DNA from 3 places in the Aurantimonas litoralis genome. Region 3 is predicted to be linked to each of the others. Evidence: predicted binding sites of a transcription regulator. Region 3 holds the regulator's gene; each other region holds the start of a gene.

Region 1 (5,103 bases), on a different contig from region 3:
CGACGCCTATTACGTCGTCCACGATTTCCTGAAGCCCGACCATTTCTTCGAGCCCCTGCACCGGGAGATCTTCGCCAAGACGTCCGAGATGATCCGGATGGGCAAGATCGCCAATCCGGTGACGATCAAGACGTTCCTGGCCGCCGGCGACAAGGTCGGCGACCTGACCGTGGCGCAGTATCTCGCGCGTCTGGCCGCCGAGGCGACGACGATCATCAACGCGTCGGATTACGGCCGGGCGATCTACGACCTCGCCATCCGGCGCTCGCTGATCCGCATCGGCGAGGATGTCGTCAACATCGCCTTCGACGCGCCCCTGGACATGGAGCCCAAGGCGCAGATCGAGGACGCGGAGCGCCGGCTGTTCGAACTGGCCGAGACCGGCCGCTACGATGGCGGTTTCCAGTCCTTCACGGAAGCCGTGACGCTTGCCGTCGAGATGGCGACCGCCGCCAAGGACCGCGACGGCGGCCTCTCGGGCGTCTCCTCCGGGATCAGCGCCCTCGACCGCAGCATGGGCGGCCTGCAGGCGTCGGATCTGATCATCCTTGCCGGCCGACCGGCCATGGGCAAGACCTCGCTTGCCACCAACATCGCCTTCAACATTGCCGCCGCCTACGAGCCGGCCGAGCAGGCGGACGGCTCCTTCAAGGCCAAGAACGGCGGCGTCGTCGGCTTCTTCAGCCTGGAAATGTCGGCCGAGCAGCTCGCCACCCGCATCATCTCCGAGCAGACCGAGATCTCCTCCTCGAAGATCCGGCGCGGCAACATCAACGATCAGGAGCTGGTCAAGCTCGTCGGCTGCTCCGAGACGATGCAGCGGATCCCGCTCTATATCGACCAGACCGGTGGTATCTCGATCGCCCAGCTCTCGGCGCGGGCAAGGCGCCTGAAACGCCAGCGCGGCCTCGACGTCATGGTCATCGACTACGTCCAGCTGATGCAGGGCTCGAGCCGCACCCAGGGCAACCGCGTGCAGGAGATCACCGAGATCACCACCGGCCTCAAGGCGCTGGCAAAGGAGCTGGCCGTCCCGATCATCGCCCTGTCGCAGCTCTCGCGTCAGGTGGAAAACCGCGACGACAAGCGGCCGCAGCTCGCCGATCTGCGCGAGTCGGGCTCGATCGAGCAGGACGCCGACGTGGTGATGTTCGTTTATCGCGAGGAATATTACCTCGCCAACCGCGAGCCCAAGCCCGGCACGGACGACCATCTGAAATGGGAGCAGGCGCTGAACGAGACCCGCGGCAAGGCCGAGGTGATCATCGCCAAACAGCGACACGGCCCGACCGCCACCGTGCCCCTCGCCTTCCAGGCCGAATACACCCGCTTCACCGATCTCGCCGACGACAGCTATCTGCCGGAACGGTTCGAATAGCCGGTGCGACCGTGACTGCTCCGCACCATTTTGGGCGCATGCCCGTGGTCGAGATCGACCGCGCGGCGCTGGCCGCCAACTGGACCCTGCTGGCCGCACGCAATCCCGGCGCGCGCACCGGCGCCGCGGTCAAGGCCGACGGCTATGGTCTCGGCGCCGCCGAGACCGCCCGCACGCTCCACGGCGCGGGCTGCCGCGACTTCTTCGTCGCCTGGGCCGAGGAGGGCCGGATCGTCCGGGCCGCGCTCGATGCCCTGAAGCGTCCCGATGACGGCACCACACAGCCGCGCATCTTTGTCCTCCAGGGGCTCGAACCCGCCAGCGTTTCCCTGCATCTCGACGCCGGTCTGATCCCGGTCCTCTCGACGCCCGGTGACATCGCCGTCTGGCGAGATGGTCTGAAGACGGCCGGACGGCGCGCCCCGGCGGCGATCCAGCTCGAAACCGGCATGAACCGGCTGGGGCTCGACCGCGCCGATGCCAAAGCCGCAGCTGACCTCGCCGCATCCGGCGAACTCGATCTGGCCCTGGTGATGAGCCATCTCGCCTCGGCCGACGAACCGACGGACCAGAGCGCCCGGCAGCAGGCCCGGTTCCGGGAACTGGCCGCGCTGTTTCCCGGCGTGCCGCGTTCGCTCGCCAATTCCGCTGCGGTGTTTCTCGGCGAAGAATTCGGCTTCGACCTCACCCGTCCGGGGATCGCCCTTTACGGCGGCGAGGCGGGGCCGGCTTCGCGCGGCGTCCTGCGGCCGGTCGCGCGCCTCACCGCCGCCATCCTGCAGGTCCGCACCGCCACTGCCGGCGAGGCCGCCGGCTATGGCGCCGCCGCACCGCTCACACGTGAGACGCGGATTGCGACGGTCGGCCTCGGCTATGCCGATGGTTATCACCGCGCCGCCTCGGGCGCCGGGGTGGCCGTGCGCGACGTGCGGCCCGGACCGCAGGCCGTCGTCGCCGGGCAGCGCGTGCCCGTACTGGGACGCGTCTCGATGGATCTGACCCTTCTCGATGTCACCGATGTTCCGGATGACGCGCTCGCGCCCGGCGATCGGGCCGAGTTCTTCGGCCCGAACCTGTCGATCGACGCGGTGGCCAGTGCGGCCGGCACGATCGCCTATGAATTGCTGACCGGTCTCGGTCCGAGGGTCGAGCGCCGCTGGTCCTAGCCGATCTGTCCCACGATCCATTGCTGCACCGTATCGGCCCCCAGCACGAGAACTGCCATGCCGAACCCCACGATCAGGAGCACCTGCATGGCCGCGATCGCCCAGAGCTGCGTGCGGAACGGCTCCTTGCGCATCTTGTGACGGATGATCTGCTGCGCCGCGATGGCCCCGACGCTGCCGCCCATCAGCGCATAGCGCAGCAGCGTGCTCTCCGGCGTGCGCCGCACCCCGGCCCGCGCTTTGGTCTTGTCGAACACGAAGGCCCAATAGGCGGCGATATTCACCGCCACGAGATAGAAACCGATGATCAGCATCGTCGCCTCGCGCTCAGGTTGCGGCAACGATCATCGCACCGCGGGATTGCCGAACCCTTGCCGTGCCAACCGTAGCTGGCCGGCCCGCAAATCACGGCGCAATGCCGGGCCAATCGCAGACTTGTTTTTGTTTTGTTCTTGACTGACGGGCGCCCGGAAACCAAGAAGGCGCCATGGCCAAAGCGAAACCTTCCTTCATCTGCCAAAACTGCGGCACGGTCTACACGCGCTGGCAGGGCAAGTGCGAATCCTGCGGCGAATGGAACACCGTCGTCGAGGAGAACGCCTCCGGCGGCATCGGCGGCGGGCCCCAGCGCGGTCGCCGCAAGGGCACGCCCTCGGCGCTGCTGCCGCTGTCGGGCGAGCTCGAAGAGGCGCCGCGCATCGTCTCCGGCATCGATGAGCTCGACCGGGCGACCGGCGGCGGCATCGTGCGCGGCTCCGCCCTCCTGATCGGCGGCGATCCCGGCATCGGCAAGTCGACCCTCCTGATGCAGACCGCAGCCGCCCTGTCGCGGCGCGGGCACAGCGTCGTCTATGTCTCGGGCGAAGAGGCGGTGGCGCAGGTGCGGCTGCGCGCCCAGCGGCTCAACGCGGCCGATACCGACGTTCAGCTCATGGCCGAGACCAATGTCGAGGACATCCTGGCGACCCTTGCCGAGGCGCGGCGTCCCGACCTCGTCATCATCGATTCGATCCAGACCCTGTGGAGCGACCTCGCCGAATCGGCACCCGGCACGGTGACCCAGGTGCGGGTCGGCGTACAGGCGATGATCCGCTTCGCCAAGGCGAGCGGCGCCGCCGTCATCCTTGTCGGCCACGTCACCAAGGAAGGCCAGATCGCAGGCCCGCGGGTGGTCGAGCACATGGTCGATGCCGTCCTCTATTTCGAAGGCGAAGGCGGCCATCACTACCGCATTCTGCGCACCGTCAAGAACCGCTTCGGCCCCACCGACGAGATCGGCGTCTTCGAGATGGGCGATCTCGGCCTGCGCGAGGTGCAGAACCCGTCCGAGCTGTTCCTGGGCGAGCGCAACGAGAAGGCCGCCGGCGCCGCCGTCTTCGCCGGCATGGAGGGCACTCGGCCGGTCCTCGTCGAGATCCAGGCCCTCGTCGCGCCGTCGGCCCTCGGCACGCCGCGCCGTGCCGTCCTCGGCTGGGACCAGCCGCGGCTGGCCATGGTGCTGGCGGTGCTGGAGGCCCATTGTGGCGTGCGCCTCGGCCAGCATGACGTCTATCTCAACGTCGCCGGCGGTTTCCGCATTTCCGAGCCGGCGGCCGATCTGGCCGTCGCCGCGGCGCTGGTCTCCTCGCTCAGCGGCGCGCCCCTGCCCGCAGATTGCGTCTATTTCGGCGAGATCAGCCTGTCCGGCTCGGTGCGCCCGGTCGGCCAGGCGGCGCAGCGGCTGAAGGAGGCGGAAAAGCTGGGCTTCCGGCAGGCCGTCCTGCCGTCGGGCAGCCCCGACCTGCCGCGCACCCGCGACATGGTTGCCAACGAGATCGAGGCCCTGCCCGATCTCGTCGCGCGGGTCGCGGCGGGCGGCAATGGGAGCGAGGCTTGATTTTCCGGCAAGTCCCTAGTGTAAAACTGTCATGAAAAGCGCTACAGCGTGGGCGAGCGGGGCAGCCCGGACGATCCCGCGCCCGCCCGCACGATCCATATGCCTACGGGGCCATCCTTCATGACCGTCACGCTTCTCGATGCGATTCTCTTCGCGATCATGCTGGTCTCGGCGCTGCTCGCCATGGTCCGCGGCTTCTCGCGGGAGATCCTGTCGGTCGTCTCATGGCTGGTCGCGGCGGCCGCGGCCTTCTTCTTCTACAAGCCGCTGACCCCCTATGCCGCCGAGTACATCGCCTCCGACACCGTCGCCATGGTGGCGGCCGCCGCAGCGATCTTCCTCGTCGTCCTGATCATCGTCTCCTTCATCACCCTGCGCATCGCCGACTTCATCATCGACAGCCGCATCGGTGCGCTCGACCGCACGCTCGGCTTCATCTTCGGCGCCGTGCGCGGCCTGCTCCTCGTCGTCGTGGCGATGCTGTTCTTCAACTGGCTTGCCCCCGAGAACCAGCCGGACTGGATCGCCGGCGCGCGCTCCAAGCCGTTCCTCGACAATCTCGGCCAGCAGCTCGTGGCCGCCCTGCCCGACAACCCGGAAGAGGTCATCCTCGACAGCATCCGCGGGCCGCAGGATGCGGATGGCGTTCCCGAGGGCACGGCGACGCCCGGCGAGCCGACCTC
Region 2 (5,103 bases), on a different contig from region 3:
GTCGCCAAGCGCGTCGGCTATTCGCGCAAGATCGTGCCGCTGGTGGTGGCGACCAACTGGGGCGGGGCGCTGCTGGCCTGGGTGTTTGCGCCCTACTGGCTGCTGATGCTCGCCTTCGGGCCCGGCAATGGCCTGTCGGCGCTCGGCCTCTTGGTGACCATCGCCTCCATCGCGCTGACGGTGCGGCTGATCTACATGGCCACCGGCAAGGACATGGTCGGGGCGGCGATCATCACCATTGGCATGATCGTCATCTCGCTGATCAGCTATGGCGCGGTGATGGATTTGACCGGCATCCGGCTGATCTGACGCGCATTCAGCCCGGATAGGGCGGCAGGGTGCGCTTGGGCGCGGTGCCGTATTCCACTCGGGTCAGATACAGCCCGTCCGGCGGGGCCACCGGGCCGCAGCGCTTGCGGTCGCGGGCTTCCAGCGCGGCAACGAGGTCCGCCTCGCTCCAGCGGCCTTCGCCGACCAGCTTCAGCGATCCGGCAAAGGAGCGGATCTGGTTGTGCAGGAAGGACTGCGCCATGGCGTGGATGTGGATTTCCTCGCCCGGGCCGCGGACGACATCCAGCTGCTCCAGCGTGCGGATCGGGTTCTTCGCCTGGCAATGGGCGGAGCGGAAGGTATCGAAATCATGGGTGCCGACGAGGCGCTGGGCCGCCGCGTGCATGGCATCGACATCGAGCGGCTTCGACACCCACCAGACCCGCCCGATCAGCAGCGCCGTCGGCGCCCGTCGGTTGAAGATGCGGTAGAGATAGAAGCGCTTGCGGGCCGAGAAGCGGGCGTCGAAATCGTCGGCCACCCGCTCGGCCGACAGGATCGCGATGGGCGCGTCACGCAGATGCGCATTGAGCGCGTCGCGCACCGTGTCCGGCTCCCAGTCGCGCTGCAGATCGACATGGGCGACCTGGCCGCTCGCATGGACGCCGGCATCGGTGCGTCCGGCCGCGAAGAGGGTCGCGGCTTCGCCGGTGAAACCTGCCACCGCCGTCTCGATCACCTCCTGCGCGGACAAGTCGGTCTTCTGACGCTGCCAGCCGCAATAGGGCGTGCCGTCATATTCGATGGTCAGCTTGAAACGAGGCATCAGGCCGCGCCGGCGCGGCCGCCCGCCGGAACCGGCGTTCCCTTGAGAAGCTCTTCGGCGCTCATGCGGCGTCCGCCGGCCCGCTGCAGTTCGATGATTCGGATCGCGCCTTCCCCGCAGGCGATCAGCAGCTGGTCGTCGAGAAGCGTGCCGGGCGCGCCGTCGCCGGGCTCGGCCGTCGCGCGCAGAAACTTCACCCGTTCGGGGGCGCCGCCGAAGCTCATCATCGTCCAGGCGCCGGGGAAGGGCGAAAAGGCGTTGATCCTGCGGGCAATGCCGGACGCGTCGCCGGCGAAGTCGAGCGCCGCCTCGGCCTTGTCGATCTTGGCGGCATAGACCGGAGCACGGCCGGTGCGGGCGGCGATCGAATCCTGGTCCTCGAAGGTCAGGGTGCCCGCTTCGAGCTTCTCCAGCGCCTCGACCATCAGTGTCGCGCAGATTTCCGCCAGCCGGTCGTGCAGCTCGGCGGTCGTGTCGGTCGCGGCGATCGGGGTTTCGGCGGTCAGCGCGACCGGGCCGGTGTCGAGGCCGGCTTCCATCCGCATGACCATCATGCCGGTTTCGGCATCGCCCGCCTCGATGGCGCGCTGGATCGGCGCCGCACCGCGCCAGCGCGGCAACAGCGAGCCGTGGCCGTTGAGGCAGCCCTGGCGGGGCATGTCGAGCACGGCCTGGGGCAGGAGCAGCCCGTAGGCGACCACCACGGCGACGTCGCAGTCGAGGGCGGCGAAGGCCTCGCGATCGGCCGGGTCCTTGAAGTTCAGCGGCGCGCGCACCGGCAGACTGAGCCGTTCGGCCTCGAGCTGAACCGGCGACGGCGTCAGCGTCAGGCCGCGGCGGCCGGCCTTGCGCGGCGGCTGGGTGTAGACGGCGGCGATGTCGTGGCCGGCCGCCGCCAGGGCGGCGAGCGTCGGCACCGAGAAGGCCGGCGTTCCCATGAAGACGACGCGCAGCGCCATGGTCCCCTCCGCGTCGCTCAGGCGGTCCTGCGGGCGGCCTTGGTGAACTTCTTCACCACCATGTCGCGCTTCAGCTTGGAGATATGATCGATGAACAGGACGCCGTTCAGATGGTCGAGCTCGTGCTGCACACAGGTCGCCAGGATGCCGTCGGCGGTCTCCTCGTGCATCTTCCCGTCGAGGCCGAGATAGCGCACCGTGACCTCGGCCGGCCGTTCGACCTCGGCGTAATAGTCCGGAATCGACAGGCAGCCTTCCTCGTAGACGCTCACGGTATCCGAGGTCGTCAGGATCTCCGGATTGAGGAAGATGCGCGGCGCGTTCTCCTCCTCTTCCTTGGAGACGTCGATCACCATCATGCGCAGCGGCTCGCCGATCTGGATGGCTGCAAGGCCGATGCCGGGGGCGTCGTACATGGTCTCCAGCATGTCGTCGGCGAGGCGACGCACCTGGTCGTCGACCGTTTCGACAGGCTTGGAGGTCTGGCGCAGAACCGGGTCTGGCAGGATGATGAGGGGCTTGATCGTCATGGCGTTCAGGTAATGGCTGGCACGAAGCCGGTCAATCTCGGATGAAGGCCACGGCCGGCTTTCCGCCGGTCCGGATGATGGCCCCGCCGTCGTCAGGCGTGGCGGGATGGTCTATGTTCGCGTTTTGGTCCCGATTCGTTAAGGGTCGCCCGCTAGAGTTCGGTCATGGACAGCGCCGCCTTCGCCGCAGCCTTCTCGGCTCCCGTCATCTTTCTCGGCGATCATCCGCTGACGCTGGCCGAAGCGTTGCTGGCGGGGTTGGCAGCCCTGTTCTTCATCCTGTGGCGGCGGGCGAGCCGTGCCGCGCGGGAGGCGGGCGATCATGCCGACCGCAGCGACAGCGAAGCATCGGAGCGGCTCGACGCAGTGCTGCGCTCCCAGGCCGAGATCACCGGCCGCATGCAGACCATGGCCGAGATCATCGGCTCGCGGCAGGCGGACCTGACCCGGACGCTGGCCGAGCGGCTCGACGGGCTCTCCACCCGCGTCGGCCAGTCGATCCGCGAGACCGGCACGGCGACCAGCGCCTCGCTGACCGCCCTGACCGAACGGCTGGCGGTGATCGACCGGGCGCAGGGCGAGATCCGCGGGCTTGCCGGCGAGGTCGTGCGGCTGCAGGACATCCTGTCCAACAAGCAGAGCCGTGGCGCCTTCGGCGAGGGGCGGATGCAGGCGATCGTTGCCGACGCGCTGCCGTCGGCCGCCTATTCCTTCCAGGCGACCCTTTCGAACGGCAAGCGGCCGGACTGCCTGATCCGCATGCCGAACGGCGCGCCGTCGCTGGCGATCGACGCCAAGTTTCCGCTGGAGGCCTTCACGGCCCTGCGCGAGGCCGAGAGCGACGAGGCGCGGACCTTCGCCGCCAGCCGGATGCGCCGCGACATGGACGTGCATGTGCGCGCCATCGCCGACAAATACCTGATCCCCGGCGAGACCCAGGACACGGCCTTCCTGTTCGTGCCGTCCGAAGCGGTCTTCGCCGAACTGCACGAGCGTTTCGAGGACATCGTCCAGAAGGCCTACCGGGCGCGGGTGGTGATCGTCTCGCCATCGCTGCTGCTCCTGTCGATCCAGGTGGTGCAGGCGATCCTCAAGGATGCCCGGATGCGGGCCGAGGCGGGGCGCATCCAGAAGGAGGTCCGGCTTCTGGGCGAGGATCTCGTCCGGCTCGACGCGCGGGTGTCGGCGCTGCGCACGCATTTCGGCCAGGCGGGCCGCGACATCGACCAGATCCTGGTGTCGACCGACAAGCTGATGCGGCGCGGCGAGCGGATCGAGGCGGCCGAACTCGGCGATGACGGAACGGCCTCCGGGCCGGTGACACGTACGGCACCGGGCGCCGGCTGACCGCGATCTGAAGCCGACAGCAATAGGCCGGATGTCTACTGGCGGAACTTTCGTCAGTAGCAGGAAGAATTGCATTCGCAACCATATTAAGAAAAAGTAAAGGACTCGTGGATCGATTTCGCGCATCCTACGTTGCTTGTCTGTCACCGGTTGATGATGGGGGATGACATGCGGCGCTCGGCGCGGGTTTTGATGACGGTACTGGCTCTGGGCGCCATGCCCATGGCGACGCCGTCTTTCGGCGCGCAGGGCTCGCAACTGGCCGTCGCCTACAACGACCAGACCGATCTCGATTTCCGCAAGGGCCTGCAGATCCGCCTGTCCTGGACCGGTGACTACGCCGGTGCCTTCGACGGCCACATCGCGGCGTCCTCGCTGCGCGCCATCCGCGATTTCCAGGCCCGGCACGGCATGGTCGCGGACGGCGTCATCGACGAGGCGATGCTGCGTCTCCTGATCCAGAAGTCCGACGGCGCCGAAGCGGCAACCGGCATGGCGCTGATCGACGATGCGGTCACCGGCCAGCGCGTGCCGCTGCCGATGCGTCTCGTTGAGGACCTGGGTCCGACGGATGTCGGCCATCTGTGGCGCGCCGCCGACAAGACAGTCGAGATCGAGACCGTCCGCATCGCCGGCACCGGCCAGACCCTGCGCGGCCTGTTCGACGTGCTCAGCACGCCGACCCCCGACCGCAGCGTCGCCAATGCCGAGTTCGGTGGCGAGTGGTTCACCCTCGACGGCAATGCCGGCGATCATCACTATGTCATGCGCTTCTCGGCAAAGGGCGGCGATCTGCGCGGCTTCTCTGTGTCCTACGCCAAGGACCGGGCCAAGGTGATGCGGCCCTATGTGGCCGTGGCCGGCAATCTGTTCGAGCCTTTCGCCGGCGAGCCGCATGCGCCGCTGGTTGCTTCGCGCGAGCCGAACGCCTTCTCGGCGCTGCTGGCCCGCAGCCACACCAACGGTGCCTTCGAATCGCGCTATGCGATGGCCTCGGTCGATCCGAAGCAGCCGAACCTCTTCGAGATGCCGTCCCCGGCACCCGCCAAGACCGCGCCGGCCCCGGTTTCCCAGAAGCCGGAATTCGACATGGCCGGCAGCGGCTTCGTCGTCTCGAGCGATGGCTGGCTCCTGACCAACGCCCATGTGGTGCGGGCCTGCACCAGCGTGC
Region 3 (5,103 bases):
CGTCTCGCGGGAGCGCACGGAGGACGGACGCTATCGCTATGTGGTCGCCGTCACGGAAACCGAGCGGCCGGTCCTGTCGCGACCGCCGGAGCGCGTGCGTATCGTCGTCGGCAGTCGACACGAGCCGATTGCGCCCGGCGGCCTCTATCGCGGTCTCGTCCGGCTCGGGCCGCCGTCCGGTCCGGCATTTCCCGGCAGCTACGACTTTGCCATGGCGCCGTTCTTTGCCGGGATCGGAGCCTATGGTTATTCGCTCGGCGCGCCGGAGGCCGAGCCGACCCCGCCCGCGGCGAGCGACGACGGAGACGGCCTTCTTGCCGAGCTGCGGCGAGTGCAGACTCGGACGCGCCTTGCCCTGACCGAGCGGATCAGCATGGTGATCGGTGGCCGCGAGGGCGCCATCGCCGCGGCCCTCATCACCGGCGAACGTGCCGGTATCCCCGACGATGCCCGCGAATGGCTGCGCGGCACGGGGCTTGCCCATGTCCTGTCGATCTCGGGCCTGCACATGGCGATTGTCGCCGGCTTCGCCATGCTGGCCGTGCGGTCGTCGCTATCCCTCGTGCCGGCCATCTCGCTGCGCCTGCCGGCGAAGAAGATCGCCGCCATCGTCGCGCTCGTGGTCGCGGCGATCTACCTGGCGATCTCGGGCGCCAATGTCGCGACCCAGCGCTCCTTCGTGATGCTGGCGATCATGCTCGGCGCGGTGCTGATCGACCGCCCCGCCTTGACGCTTCGCAACGTCGCGATCGCCGCCATCGTCGTCATCCTCGTCGCGCCGCATGCCGTGATGACCGCCAGCTTCCAGATGAGCTTCGCGGCGACCGTGGCACTGATCGGCGGCTATGCTTCCCTCTCGCAATGGCGCGCGGGGCGCGAACGCGGCCGCGAGACGCATAGGGGCGTCGGCGGCAAGATCCTCGTCGCGCTCTCCGCGATCATGGTCACGTCGCTTCTCGCGGGATCGGCGACCGCGCCTTATGCCGCCTATCATTTCCACCGGATGGCGGCCTTCGGCTTCGTCGCCAATCTCCTGACCATGCCGCTGTTCACGCTGTGGATCATGCCGCTGGCGCTGGTGGGAACGCTGCTGATTCCGTTCGGGCTCGATTCCTGGCCATTCCAGGCGATGGGAGCCGGCCTCTGGCTCGTCCTCGAGATCGCGCGCAATGTCTATGCCTGGCTGCCCGACCAGGCGATCGGACGCGTGACCGCCTTGGGGCTTCTGCTGCTGACGGCGGCAATCCTCACCGCATCCTGTCTCGCAAGCCGGTTGCGCTGGCTTGGCCTCCCGCTGGCACTGGCCGGATTCATTGCTGCGCCCGACAGGACAGCCCCGCCCGAGCTCCTGATCTTTGAGGACGGCAAGGAGGTCGCGACCCTCGCGGCGGACGGCCAGCTTGCCTTCCTGCGCGCAAGGCCCAGCGGCTTCATCGCGGAACAATGGGAGCGGGCCTTCGAGGCACGGGCGCCGCGGGGCGAGGACACCGAGCGAATCCGTGCGACGCTTCCCGCGGAGTGCGCGGCCAAATATTGCCGCTTCACCACGCGCGGCGGCCTGCGTGTGGTCTGGACGGAGGATTATGCCCGCACGGGCAATGCCTGCGACGAGGCGGATGTCGCCATCGTCTCGCGGGCGATCCGGCTTGCCGAATGCCGGTCCGGCGCCGTCCTGGTGACGCTGCGCACGCTGCGACGCACGGGCTCGCTGGCGATCGGCCGGGAGGCGGCGACGGGCCGGCCCCGCATCGTGCAGGCGATCAGCGATCCGCCCGAACGCTGGAACGTCCACCGGCTTGCGCCCTGGCCGGAATATTGGCGCAAGCCCGCCGCGCCGGACTCGCCGGTGACTGTCACGCAGCCGGCGTCGGCGACCGTCAGCAATAGAGGCCCGGCCGGTTCAGGCCGAACCGCGACGGCTGCGCCCTGAACGAGGACGGGCCGGTTTCGGGCCTCAACTCTTCGGGCGCGAGTCGCGAGGGCTTATCATCCGTTCTGCGCCGACCGTGTCCCGTTCGAAGCGGTCAGTAGCGGCGGATCAGGCCGATCAGCTTGCCCTGGACCTTGACCCGGTCCGAGCCAAAGATCCGGGTTTCATAGGCCGGATTTGCCGCCTCCAGCGCAATCGTGTCGCCGCGACGGCGGAAACGCTTGAGCGTCGCTTCCTCGTCGTCGACGAGGGCGACGACGATCTCGCCCGGAGTCGCCGTGTCGCCCCGGCGGATGACCACCGTGTCGCCGTCGAGAATGCCGGCCTCGATCATCGAATCGCCCTTCACTTCGAGGGCGTAATGTTCGCCGCTGCCCAGCATGTCCGGCGGAACGACGATGGAATGGGTGTTGTGCTGGATGGCCGAGATCGGCACGCCGGCGGCGATGCGTCCCATGACCGGGATGGCCGTCGAGGCAGACGCCTTGGCCGGCGCCGGCTGCACCGCGGGTGCGGGCCGGGCCGTGTCGCGGCTGCCTTCGATGACGCTCGGCTTGAATCCGGTGCGCCCGACGGGGGCCGGGCGGTTGCCCTGAATCGACTCGGGCAGTTTCAGGATTTCCAGCGCACGGGCCCGGTTGGGCAGGCGGCGGATGAAGCCCCGTTCCTCGAGCGCGGTGATCAGGCGGTGAATGCCGGACTTGGACCGCAGGTCCAGCGCGTCCTTCATTTCATCGAAGGACGGGGGCACACCAGTCTCGCGCACCCGATCGTTCACGAAGACCAGAAGATCGTGCTGCTTGCGCGTCAGCATCCGGGCGACTCCTCAAAACAAAACCTGAACAAAGCTATCTGTTCTAGTTGTGTTCCGCAAGTGGCTCCAGCGCCGTCAGGGGGACGTAATCGCAGGGATCGCCTGCTTCGGCCGGTGCGGCGCGGACCGGCCGGACGAGCAGCGCATCGGCCGCGGCATAGATCGACAGCAGCGAGGAATCCTGCCGCGACAACGGCACGATGCGGGGCGGGCCGGCGCCGTCCGGTTCGATCCGGGCGCGCACGAAATCCGTGCGGTCGCCATTGTCCGGCATCGGCGCGGCGAGAACGCCCCGGCGGTAGAGCGGACGCGCGGGCCGGCCCGCGAGGCGCCGGACCAGCGGCGCCAGGAACAGGGTCGCGGCGACCATGGAGGACGCGGGGTTGCCGGGCAGGCCGACGACCCGCATGTCGCCCAGCCTGCCGGCCATCAGCGGCTTGCCGGGGCGCATCGCCACCTTCCAGAAGTCGAGGGAGACGCCATGGGCGGCGAACACCTTGCCGACGAGATCGTGGTCGCCGACCGATGCGCCGCCGATGGTGACGAAGATGTCGGCGCCGTCCGCGATCGCCTGCGTCAGCTGGGCATCGATGGCCGCTTCCCGGTCGGGCGCGATGCCGCAATTCAGTGGCAGGCCGCCGGCCTCGCGCACCAGTGCGGCGACGCCGAAGGTGTTGGAGGCGACGATCTGCGACGGGCCGATGGTCTCGCCGGGCAGGACGAGTTCGTCGCCGGTCGCCAGGATCGCAACACGGGGACGGCTGCGTACCGGGATCGCCGGATGGCCGCCGCTGGCGGCCAGCGCGATGGCGCCCGGGGTCAGCACCGTGCCGGCGGTCAGAAGCGGCGTGCCGGCTGCGAAGTCGATTCCCGCTGGGCGGATGTGCTGGCCGACGACGACCGGCGCCGTCGCCGTGACGGTGCCGTCCCGCCGGTCGGCGTTCTCCTGGATCAGGATGGCGTCTGCGCCGGCCGGGACCGGCGCTCCGGTGGAGATGCGGATGGTCTCGCCTGGCTGCAGCGTGCCGTCATAGGCATGGCCGGCGGCCGATTCGCCGACGAGCCGCAGGGAGGGGAAGGGCGCTTTGTCGCCAAGGTCGGCGGCGCGGACCGCGTAGCCGTCCATGGCGGAGGCGTCGAAGGCCGGCTGGGTGCGCAGCGAGGCAAGGTCCGCCGCCAGAATGCGGCCCGACGCGTCGCGCAGAGGGAGCGTCTCGGTGCGGACGAGGGGGCGGGCGTCCTCAACGAGGAGACGGTAGGCCTCCTCGACGGGTATGAGACTCACGACGCGGCGTCCGCCGACCAGTCGCCGGAGCGGCCGCCGGATTTTGCCAGGAGGCGGATGCCGCTGATGGTCATGGAGCGGTCGACCGCCTTGGCCATGTCGTAGATGGTGAGGCAGGCGACCGAGACGGCCGTCAGCGCCTCCATCTCGACGCCGGTCTTGCCGCCGACGCGCGCCGTCGCGGTGACCCGCAGGCCGGGCAGCGCAGGCTCGGCGGTGATCTCCACGCCGATCTTCTCCAGCATCAGCGGATGGCAGAGCGGGATCAGCTCGTGGGTCTTCTTGGCGCCCATGATGCCGGCAATGCGGGCAATGCCGATGACGTCGCCCTTCTTGGCCTCGCCGGCCAGGATCAGATCGAGCGTCGCCGGCTCCATCATCACGAAGCCTTCGGCCTCGGCGACGCGGCGCGTCCGCTCCTTGTCGCCGACATCGACCATGGACGCGGCGCCGGTGGCGTCGAGATGGGTCAGCGTGGCGTCGCGCGGATCGCTCATGCGGGCACCGTGACGGCGGGATCGCCGCCGATCAGCGCACGGGTCGCGGCCTCGACGTCGTCCTGACGCATCAGGCTCTCGCCGACGAGAAAGGTGCGGATGCCGTGCCCGGCAAGGCGCAGGCAATCGGCATGGGTGAAGATGCCGCTCTCGCCGACCAGGACGCGATCGTCGGGCACGAGGGCGGCGAGCCGCTCGGCGGTGTCCAGCGAGGTCTCGAAGGTCCGCAGATTGCGGTTGTTGATGCCCAGCAGCGGCGAGGCGAGGGCGAGCGCCCGCTCGGTCTCGGCCTCGTCATGCACCTCGACCAGCACGTCCAGGCCATAGGCGACGGCCGCGGCTTCGAGGTCGCGGGCGAGGGCATTGTCGACTGCGGCCATGATGATCAGGATCGCATCCGCGCCCCAGGCCCGGGCCTCGGCCACCTGATAAGTGTCGTAGAGAAAATCCTTGCGCAGCGCAGGCAGGCTCGTCGCCGCGCGCGCCGCCGTCAGAAAGGACGGATCGCCCTGGAAGGACGGGGTGTCGGTGAGGACGCTGAGACAGGCGGCGCCACCGCGCTCATAAGCGGCTGCGA

What was found. The regulator LexA, encoded in region 3, represses DNA repair genes until DNA is damaged. The targets are predictions, from matches to a motif close to TGTTCNNNNTGTGTTCNG.
Region 1: the regulator LexA is predicted to act here: its motif matches at 2,981-2,998, upstream of radA (DNA repair protein RadA).
Region 2: the regulator LexA is predicted to act here: its motif matches at 2,700-2,717, upstream of N7I30_RS09495 (DNA recombination protein RmuC).

What each region holds. Positions count from the first base shown of each region.
Region 1 covers NZ_JAPFBM010000006.1:61,730-66,832, reverse strand. The annotation lists gene N7I30_RS14165 (replicative DNA helicase) at 1-1,378, shown strand, start outside; gene alr (alanine racemase) at 1,417-2,544, shown strand; gene N7I30_RS14155 (DUF1294 domain-containing protein) at 2,541-2,858, opposite strand; gene radA (DNA repair protein RadA) at 3,032-4,420, shown strand; gene N7I30_RS14145 (CvpA family protein) at 4,541-5,103, shown strand, end outside.
Region 2 covers NZ_JAPFBM010000003.1:433,369-438,471, forward strand. The annotation lists gene N7I30_RS09475 (hypothetical protein) at 1-309, shown strand, start outside; gene truA (tRNA pseudouridine(38-40) synthase TruA) at 317-1,096, opposite strand; gene fmt (methionyl-tRNA formyltransferase) at 1,096-2,055, opposite strand; gene def (peptide deformylase) at 2,073-2,585, opposite strand; gene N7I30_RS09495 (DNA recombination protein RmuC) at 2,751-3,932, shown strand; gene N7I30_RS09500 (trypsin-like peptidase domain-containing protein) at 4,125-5,103, shown strand, end outside.
Region 3 covers NZ_JAPFBM010000007.1:52,171-57,273, forward strand. The annotation lists gene N7I30_RS14830 (ComEC/Rec2 family competence protein) at 1-1,930, shown strand, start outside; gene lexA (transcriptional repressor LexA) at 2,025-2,744, opposite strand; gene N7I30_RS14840 (molybdopterin molybdotransferase MoeA) at 2,788-4,029, opposite strand; gene moaC (cyclic pyranopterin monophosphate synthase MoaC) at 4,026-4,526, opposite strand; gene trpC (indole-3-glycerol phosphate synthase TrpC) at 4,523-5,103, opposite strand, start outside.